DNA from 3 places in the Glutamicibacter sp. HZAU genome. Region 1 is predicted to be linked to each of the others. Evidence: riboswitches for the same ligand, from Rfam matches in the RefSeq annotation. Region 1 holds a riboswitch; each other region holds the start of a gene.

Region 1 (3,199 bases):
GGCAGTCTTCGCAGGCTCGGCCGGCAGCGTCTCGTCATGGAATTCCTGCGCGGTGACCGGATCGAGGGACAACGCGAACTGGTCATTCCAGCGGAATTCGAAGCGAGCCTTGCTCAGCGCATCATCCCGTGCCGTGGCACCCGGATGCCCCTTGGCCAGATCTGCCGCGTGCGCCGCGATCTTGTAGGTGATCACCCCGGTCTTCACGTCATCCCGGTTGGGCAGCCCCAGATGCTCCTTGGGGGTGACATAGCAGAGCATCGCGGTACCGTAGCGGGCAATCTCCGTGGCGCCGATGGCGCTGGTGATGTGGTCGTAGCCCGGCGCGATATCGGTAACCAGCGGGCCCAGGGTGTAGAACGGGGCCCCGTCGCACAATTCCTGCTGGCGCTCCACATTCTCGCGCACCAGATGGAAGGGGATATGCCCCGGTCCCTCGACCATCACCTGCACATCATAGTGCCAGGCGCGCTTGGTCAGCTCGGCCAGCGTGTCCAGCTCGGCGAATTGCGCTGCGTCGTTCGCATCCGCGATGGAGCCCGGGCGCAGCCCGTCGCCCAGCGAGAAGGCCACGTCGTACTGCGCGAAGATCTCGCACAGCTCATCGAAGTGGGTGTAGAGGAAATTCTCCTGGTGGTGCGCCAGGCACCAGCCGGCCATGATGGACCCGCCGCGCGAAACCATGCCGGTCACCCGGTTGGCGGTCAGCGGGATGTAGCGCAGCAGCACGCCGGCGTGGATGGTCATGTAGTCCACGCCCTGCTCGCACTGCTCGATGACCGTGTCGCGGAAGATCTCCCAGGTCAGCTTGTTGGCTTCGCCATTGACCTTCTCCAGCGCTTGGTAGATCGGCACGGTGCCGATGGGCACGGGGGAGTTGCGGATGATCCATTCTCGGGTGGTGTGGATGTCATCTCCGGTGGACAGGTCCATCACCGTGTCGGCGCCCCATTTGGCGGCCCACTGGAGCTTGGAGACCTCTTCTGCGATGGAGCTGGTCACCGCCGAGTTGCCGATATTCGCATTGATCTTGACCAGGAACGCCTTGCCGATGATCATCGGCTCGGATTCCGGATGGTTGATGTTCGCCGGGATGATGGCTCGTCCGGCCGCGAGCTCGCTGCGCACCAGCTCGACATCGCATTCCTCGCGCAGTGCCACATAGCGCATTTCCGGGGTGATTATCCCGGCGCGCGCATAGTGCATTTGCGTCACGCGGGCTCCGCCAAGGGCCCGCAGCGGAGGGGCTGAACGTCCAGCCCATTCCGCGCTGGCCGTGCCGCGGCGGACCGCCGAGCGCCCGTCGTCGTGCAGATTGCGCTCGCGGCCTGCATAAGCCTCCACATCCCCGCGCTCCAGGATCCATTGCTCGCGGAAGGGCGGCAAGCCCTGGGTCGGTTCGCTTCCCGGTCCGCTGGTCCGATACACGGACAGCGGCTCGTTGGGCTTTCCATTGGGAGAGTCTGCCAGATGGATCTGCGTGACGGGAACAGAAATTCCCGCAGATTCGCGGTAGGCAAGGGTGTGGGCAGGGTGCTGTTCAAATTGTTCCACTGGGGAAACTCACTTCCTTCGCCGGCATTACCCGGACAGGTTCAACGGTCGCGGACGGCGATAGCCCGATCTCAGCCCTTGCCAGGGCACCCGTGTGGTCGCGAACAACTTAGCACGCTTGGGAGGAGGAAACGCAAATCCAGTGGTCAGAACGGTGACATCAATTCAGGATGCGGGCAATGGCCCGGCGGCAGGAGCTAGCTTGTACAAGCGATCAGCCTCTTGCAGCGCGAATCGGGAATCTGGGGAAGATGGCGTGGCAGAAAGCTGGCGAAGCAGCGCGGGCGAAGGCTGAGGGGATGGCCGCGCCATGGGGCACTAAGAGCGGCAGATAAACGAAAAGAGAAGCAATCTGGAATCAGATTGCTTCTCTCATTGCGAGCCCCCTGCCGGAATCGATCCGGCGACCTCGTTCTTACCAAGAACGCGCTCTACCACTGAGCTAAGGGGGCAACAGGTAAATACTTTACACAGGTTTTCGAGGTTTGCAAAATCCCCCGGGGATTTGTTGCTGACGTCACAATATTCCTAATCAAGACGGAAATGGGAGTCGGGTTGCCTAGGTGAATTCCGTGCGCGTGAGAGCTTGCTTCATGCCTCCTGGATTACTTTCGCGGCGCGTTGTGGCGACTCCGCGCACCGGATGCCAGATGTCCTTCCAGGCAATCCATAATCCCAGGGTCGAGGGACTGGGGGAGTTGAGCCTCCTGTGTTTTACGGGGGAGATCTGTGGTTCTGCCACGAGGGAAAGTGTCGCGGGATTTTATCCTGCGCGTCTGGGCGAATCCGTGATTGACCACAAGGGACACCTCAGTGAGAATCGTCACCCGAGCACCTTTTGTCCCAGTCTTCGTCCTTGAAGATCTAGGGTGAGTGGCTAATCTCAATTTGACTAGTAGTTTTATGGAAATTTCGGGGTGTTTTCCAGGTTGGTTTACCGATTTTTCTTTGCCGGGAAATGCGTGTAGAGTATTTACTCGTTGCCCCCTTAGCTCAGTGGTAGAGCGCGTTCTTGGTAAGAACGAGGTCGCCGGATCGATTCCGGCAGGGGGCTCTGAGTGAGAAGCTTTCTTGGCTTCTACTGGATTGTTTCTCACTTGTGGCGGCGTAGCTCAGCTGGTTAGAGCGCACGACTCATAATCGTGAGGTCCCGGGATCGAGTCCCGGCGCCGCTACCAAATCAAAGATCCTCGGCTTCGGCTGAGGATCTTTTTTGGTTTCCGGCTTCGAAGCGGTCTTCAGGGACCCGTCGTTTCAAAGCCAATAACGCTTAGTTGTCCGCACCCTTTTCAGGGCTCCTTGTGCTGGCTTGCTGTGCCAGCGAGAGCAGTCCCTGGAAGGCCTTCGTATCGAAATTCGTCTCTTGTCCTGCTGCATCATTGGCATCATGGCCGTGTACTTCGGTATGCAAGCGTTGCATTTGCATATCGAGTTTCGTTGCAACAGCTGCCGCATCGGCGAGCTCCTGTACTAGATGTTCTGGAACCGCCCCCTCGTACTTGTAGAAAATTTTATGCTCCAGGCTTGCCCAGAAATCCTGGGCGATCGTGCGGATTTGCAACTCCACTACAACGTCGACAGGGCCGTCGGATAAGAAGACCGGAATCTGCACAATCGCATGGACACTTTTATAGCCGCTTGGCTT
Region 2 (3,199 bases), on a different contig from region 1:
CTCTGCGGGCCCAACCGATGGCCTGCTGCCCGGAAACCAAATGCTCCCGGTCTTCATCGTGGCTCTGGCAGGTATCGTCGTGGCCGCCGGGGTGATTGCAGCAGTGATCCTGAACCGGCGCCCCTTGGCCGGCATCACCGCCGAAGACAACCATGCCTTGCGCACGGTATGGCTCAACCGGTTGCTGCGCAATACCGGTATCGTGCTGCTGGCATTTTGCGTATCGGTGGCCAATTACTCGCAAGGCTATTCAACCGGTGGACCGTACGAGTTATTGAACTATGGCGCCCTTGCGGTGGCTCTTACGCTGTTCTTCTGGGGTCCGCGCACCACATTCTCGGCCCACTCCACCACCAGGGAACGGACCGCCTTCTCGCGCTTGCGAGATCAGCTCTTCGCATTGCAATACACCACGGCTACCCTTGCATTGCTCGCCGTTGCCATCGGCTGGTCATTCCTGCCCGTGGATGAGGAATTCCGGATGCCGACCAATGAACGAACTACGTGGATCCTGGTGCTCTTTGCCGGTGCGGCATTGCTCTACATCGTGCTCAATACGCTGTATCTGGGCTACGCCAGCAAGGTGGCTCGGCAGGCGAGTGCAGCACCAAAGCATCATGCACCCCTGCCCTTGTGGTCCTACATCGCCGCTGGCTTGCTGGTTGCCATCTGCGCTTACCTGCTATTGAATCCACCGCTGGAGACGCTTTGGGGGTTCGCTCCTCCGAACCGGGGACTAGTCATCGGGCTGTTGCTGCTGCTTGCGGCGGCGCATATGGGCTTCATCTGGTCCTGCCGCCGGGCGACTATTCCCTGGGCCGTCTCGCCAGCTGAAGAAATCTGGTATCGGCGGGTTCTGGAGCTGCGGTCGATGCGCGTTGCCACCAGCGCTGTGCTTGCCATGCTGCTGATTGGCTACGGCTTCCCTGCAGGCCTGGGGCTGTTTGCACTTCTGGTCTTCGTTGTCCCAGCGGTGATTTTCCTGGAGCGTCCTGGTACCGCGATGGTGCGTGCACAGCAGCCGACAGCAGCATCATGAGCACGCAAATCAGTGTCGACCTCGCGGCGGCCACTGCACCCTACGAGCAGATCCGCTTGCAGATCGCCTCGCTGATCACCCTGGGAGAATTGCCCGCAGACAGCAAGCTGCCCACCGTGCGCGCACTGGCCACCGACCTCGGCGTTGCTGCCGGAACGGTAGCGCGCGCCTACAAGGAACTGGAAGCCGAAGGTCTGATCACCTCCCGGCGGCGGGCCGGCACAGTGGTCAACGAACGGCTTCGGCCGGTGGATGCCAGCGAAGACCTGCTGGCCGCGGTGGATCACCTCTGGGCGCTGGCAGCCGCCCAGCAGGTCGATGCGGCCACGCTCAAGGCCTTGGTGGCGCGGCGCGAGCGTAAGTAACTTGTCCTTGGAACCGCTTGTGCGTACGCTCTATGGCAGTGACACGGGGTGTCGGAACAACCGACTGAGATGAGACCCGTTGAACCTGATCTAGTTCACGCTAGCGGAGGGATGTCGCATGGCTTTGCATGCAGTTGCCCAAGAATACCGGCAACAATCACCTTTGGTTTTCTGCCTGACCAACACCGTCGTAGCAAATTTCACCGCCAATGTCCTGCTGGCATCCGGCGCGTCCCCGGCCATGACGGATCTGCCCGGAGAGGCCGGCCCCTTCGCAAAGGCGGCTTCCGCCGTCTTGGTGAATCTGGGAACTCCGAGCACCGAGCAGCTGGCCGCCATGGAAGAAGCCGTGCAATCGGCGAGCGCAGCAGGCACCCCGTGGATCCTTGATCCGGTAGCGGTCGGCGCCCTGCCGGTGCGCACGGATTTTGCACGGCACATTGCCAGGCAACGCCCGGCCCTGATTCGCGGCAACGCCTCGGAAATCCTGGCCCTGGCCGGACGGCAATCGGCTTCACGCGGTGTAGATGCCTTGGATGACGTCTCTGCGGCCTTGGCGGCTGGACGCGAGCTGGCCCAGCAGCATGACTGCGTGGTGGCCATTTCCGGCCAGTCCGATGCCATCATCGATGCCACGCGGACAGTCCTGGTGCACACCAACGGCATCGGCTTGACGCGGATCACCGGCGGCGGCTGCGCGTTGGGCGCGTTCTGCGCCGGCATGATTGCGGTCCACGATGACCCGTTCGAGGCCGCCATCGCGGCCCACGGCTTCTACGGGCTGGCCGCTGAAAAGGCCCTGGAAAACAGCACAGGTCCGGGCAGCTTCGCCGTCGCATTCATTGATGCGCTGTCCGCAACCGATCCAGAAGAACTTAAGACTTTGAAGCACGAGGAACTGAACCATGCATGATTACGGAGCCTACCTGGTAGCCAATACTGCCAGTTGCACCCCGCGCAGCACCCTGGAAGTGATCGAAGGCGCCGTCGCCGGAGGAATCCAGTGGATCCAGCTGCGCGCCAAGGATGAAACCGCCCGGGAATTCTTCGAGCTGGCCTGCGCGGCCGCCAAGCTCACCGAGGGCAAGGCCCAGTTGCTGATCAATGACCGCATCGACGTCTACCTCGCGGCGCGGGCTGCCGGTGCAGCCGTGAACGGCATCCATATCGGGCAGAAGGATGTGCCGGTGCAGTTGGCCCGGCAGATCATCGGCGAAGGCGTCATCGGACTGAGCGCTTCCAGCGATGAGCAACTGTCCCAGGCGAACAAGGACGCCGCGGTCATCGACTATCTCGGTGTGGGGGCCGTCCGCGCCACCCCGACGAAGAAGGACCATCCCACTCCCCTGGGCCTCAACGGCTTTGCGCGTGCCACGACGTTGGCCTCGCTGCCCTGCGTGGCAATCGGCGCCATTACCCACGAGGACGCGGCAGCCATCCGTGCCGGCGGCGGAGCGGGCATGGCAGTGGTCCGCGCCATCTGCAATGCAGAGGATCCGCAGCAGGCCAGCGCGCAGCTCGTTTCGGCATGGGAGGCCGCCAAATGAACATCTTGTCCATTGCAGGATCCGATCCTTCCGGTGGCGCCGGAATCCAGGCGGATCTGAAGGCCATTGCCGCCAACGGCGGCTACGGAATGTGCGTGATCACCGCCTTGACCGCGCAGAACACCCATGGGGTGTCCGGGGTGCAGGCGATCAGCGGCGATTTCGTCCTCGCCCAGCTTGAAGCCATCAGCGCGGATATCCGCATCGATGCAATCAAGATCGGGATGCTCGCCAACGCCGAGGTGATC
Region 3 (3,199 bases), on a different contig from region 1:
TCGTCATCGCCAACGTCATTGGCCGCTTCTTGGGCGACACCACCGCTTCAAAGATCATCCGCTACACGGCAATTGCGTTGTTCGTGGCAATGGGCTTGAAGTACATGGGTATCGCTGATTCGATCATCAATATGGCCTTCGGTGCAATCGTCATTGGCGCGGCATTGGCCGCGGCGCTGGCCTTTGGACTTGGTGGCCGCGATGCTGCGGCTCGCACGCTGAAAAAGATCGAGGCCAATCAGGCCACCGACGGCCCGGATTCGACGCCGCCGGCATCAACTCCAGGCATCTAGCCAATATCACTAAACCTGAGGGACAGATAAGAAGTCGCGGAACCCGAAAACGGATTCCGCGACTTTTTGTTGCCCGCCAAGCTACGGCTGCGTGCTCCACGGCAACGGCACTACATCCGGGACCTGATCAGTCCGCAACCGCGCGTAGGCGTACACGTCAATGCGTTCTCCAGCAACCAGGAACTTACCGCGCTCGACACCCTCGCGCAGGAACCCGTTGCTTTCGGCTACACGCTTCGATCCAGGATTATTCGCCCGAAGACCTAGTTCCAAACGGTACAAACCGAGCTCGCCAAACAGGTGGTTCACCAAAGTAGCCACTGCGCGAGTGGCCAGAGACCTCCCGCGGTAGTCCTGGTTCATCCAATACCAAACCCATGCGTTCTGATTGGCTGGATCGACAGTACCGCAGACCAAACCGACCAGCCGGTCCCGATAGGCGACGGCCAAAGCCTGCTGCCGTTCGCCGGCCTCCATCAGGGCACGCACGTATGATGCGGCCTTTTCCGGAGTGTCGGCATCTCCTTGGCGATCCATATCGGCATTGGAGGAAAAGGCTTCGAAAACGGCTTCGGCATCCGATTGGCGCAGCCTGCGAACTGAGAAATCGTCGTCGACTGATGCGCCCTTGTTCGGTTCTGCAAAAGAAAGCTGCCGCGCAGCGGGCGTGCCCTGATGGAACAGCAGCTGCCAGCGATCCTGCTCATGGATCCACAGCGAACTGCGCTCGCTGGCGGATGCCGAGGGCAACCTCCAGCGCAGAAGCACCGCTTGATCGGCAACCTGGATTGCCACGGGGCTTCCGACTTCCCGAGATCCGGAATCCCGTTCCGGCTCCTGGGCCAGCTGGGCAATGATCGACTCGCGATCGTAGACACGGCCGCTGGCGCCCACTTCGGAGAACTGCGGATGCAAGTACCGTTCCAATTGCCTTCGGCTATGGCGCTGGCTGGTTTCCAAGAGCTCCTGCTCCAACGAAATGATCGTGTTGGACAACGCAGATCCCTGGGGAAGCACGCGGGGGAAGTCATGAGATGCCATGTCAACTAGTACATCACAGAAGATGACGGAGCTGCGGTTGCTCCAGTTCGACTTTATGAGCTGGATCATGCCTATAATCGCAGTACTCCGCGGGAGCCTGAATCGACCAGGCTGAGAGGGCACCGAGCCGACCGCTACACCTGATGCGGGTCATGCCGCCGTAGGAAGGATGCGTGCTCTCGTGCATGTGAATATTGTTGGCGCCGGAATCATCGGCCTGTCTGTTGCGTTCGAACTGGAATCACGGGGACATACTGCCACCCTCATCGATCCAGCACCAGGCCAAGGTGCAAGCTACGCGGCAGCCGGAATGCTGGCCCCGGCAGCTGAAACGGTCTGGGGCCATGGCCCCCTTCACGAGCTGCTTGCCGCCTCGAATGCCGCCTATCCAAAGTTCATTGAGCGCATCGAATCCGTGACCGGGCAACGCCCGGACTACCTGCAGAACTCAACCCTCGTCGTCGCGGCCGAACCGGCTGACCGCGAAGCCCTGCATGAGCTGGCCGAACTGCAAGCTTCCCTCGGCCTGTCAGCGGAAAAGCTCTTGCCCAGCCAAGCCCGCAAACTCGAACCAGCCTTGGCCGCGAATATAGCAGGCGCAGTCCTATGCCAAGATGACCACCAAGTCGACCCACGGTCAGTCGTCAAAATCCTGCTTGATCACCTGCGTGGCCGCCTGATCGAGGAGCGGGCGCAGGCGCTGGTGGGCGACGGGAGCCGAACCAACGCGGTACGCACCGCATCGGGCAAGATCCTCGAAGCGGATCAAACCATCGTGGCCACCGGACTGGGCACCATTGACGGCCTGGACCGGGTGCCGGTGCGCCCCGTTTACGGAGATATTCTCCGGATCCAGGGGCCAGCCGGTCCGCCATTGATCACCCGGACCATCCGCGGCATCGTGCACCGGGAGCCGGTGTATCTCGTGCCGAGAAAGGACGGCAGCCTCGTGCTTGGAGCCAGCGTCCGGGAAGACCGCCAGCCTGCAGTGAACATCGGAGCCATGCACCTACTGCTGGACAATGCACGAAAGCTCATCCCCGGCATCAGCGACTGCACGCTGAACGAGGCAACTGCCCGGGCCCGTCCCGCCACACCTGATGACCGTCCGCTGCTGGGGCGCATTGACCCGGGCCTGGTGCTTAGCACCGGATACTCCCGGCACGGAGTGCTGCTGGCTCCGCTGGGCGCAACACTCGCCGCTGACCTTATTCACGGAAATGGAACGCACCCCTTGCATCAGGCTGTGAATCCACACCGCTTCGCCACAGCAACCCGGACCACCCACCGAACGGAGCAGCATCCATGAAAAGCATTGGCATTAAGTTCAATTCCCGGGAACTGAACCTGGACGAAGGAATCACCCTTCGCGAATTCATCAGCATGCAGATCGGCAAGGATCTGGATAGCAACTCGGCGGCCGTGGACGGCAGCAAGCTTGGAATAGCCGCCGCGGTCAATGGCACTGTCATCCCGCGCAGCGCCTGGAACAGCTACACGCTGGCCGAAGGGCACAGCATCGAACTCGTTACCGCAGCCCAGGGAGGCTAGGCGTGGACACGCAAAACATCACTGAACTGGACATCAACAGCGATCCATTCCAGGTTGCAGGACGCACCTTGTCTTCGCGCTTGATCCTCGGCACCGGGGGAGCGAGTTCGCTGACCACCCTGGAAAGCGCATTGCAGGCCTCTGGAACCGAACTGACTACCGTGGCCATCCGACACTTTTCGGCGGCAGGCGAGTCCAACGTGTATGACTTGCTGCAGCGCAACAACGTGATTGCGCTGCCGAATACCGCTGGATGCTTCACCGCCCGCGACGCGATCCTCACCGCGCACCTGGCCCGCGAAGCGCTGGAAACG

The links. Region 1 has a riboswitch for thiamine pyrophosphate ahead of thiC (phosphomethylpyrimidine synthase ThiC). Riboswitches for the same ligand answer to the same signal wherever they lie in the genome.
Region 2: linked by a shared signal. The riboswitch ahead of thiM (hydroxyethylthiazole kinase) and the one ahead of thiC (phosphomethylpyrimidine synthase ThiC) in region 1 are both predicted to bind thiamine pyrophosphate.
Region 3: linked by a shared signal. The riboswitch ahead of thiO (glycine oxidase ThiO) and the one ahead of thiC (phosphomethylpyrimidine synthase ThiC) in region 1 are both predicted to bind thiamine pyrophosphate.

The regions. Positions count from the first base shown of each region.
Region 1 is NZ_SCKZ01000007.1:90,897-94,095, forward strand. Features, by position in the region: gene thiC (phosphomethylpyrimidine synthase ThiC) at 1-1,554, opposite strand, end outside; TPP riboswitch at 1,551-1,658, opposite strand; tRNA gene EKH49_RS12370 (tRNA-Thr) at 1,935-2,006, opposite strand; tRNA gene EKH49_RS12375 (tRNA-Thr) at 2,537-2,608, shown strand; tRNA gene EKH49_RS12380 (tRNA-Met) at 2,656-2,732, shown strand; gene EKH49_RS12385 (GTP pyrophosphokinase) at 2,825-3,199, opposite strand, start outside.
Region 2 is NZ_SCKZ01000006.1:205,774-208,972, forward strand. Features, by position in the region: gene EKH49_RS10710 (hypothetical protein) at 1-1,039, shown strand, start outside; gene EKH49_RS10715 (GntR family transcriptional regulator) at 1,036-1,404, shown strand; TPP riboswitch at 1,439-1,533, shown strand; gene thiM (hydroxyethylthiazole kinase) at 1,523-2,317, shown strand; gene thiE (thiamine phosphate synthase) at 2,310-2,951, shown strand; gene thiD (bifunctional hydroxymethylpyrimidine kinase/phosphomethylpyrimidine kinase) at 2,948-3,199, shown strand, end outside.
Region 3 is NZ_SCKZ01000003.1:27,032-30,230, forward strand. Features, by position in the region: gene EKH49_RS04875 (mechanosensitive ion channel) at 1-293, shown strand, start outside; gene EKH49_RS04880 (GNAT family N-acetyltransferase) at 375-1,334, opposite strand; TPP riboswitch at 1,414-1,518, shown strand; gene thiO (glycine oxidase ThiO) at 1,504-2,643, shown strand; gene thiS (sulfur carrier protein ThiS) at 2,640-2,885, shown strand; gene EKH49_RS04895 (thiazole synthase) at 2,888-3,199, shown strand, end outside.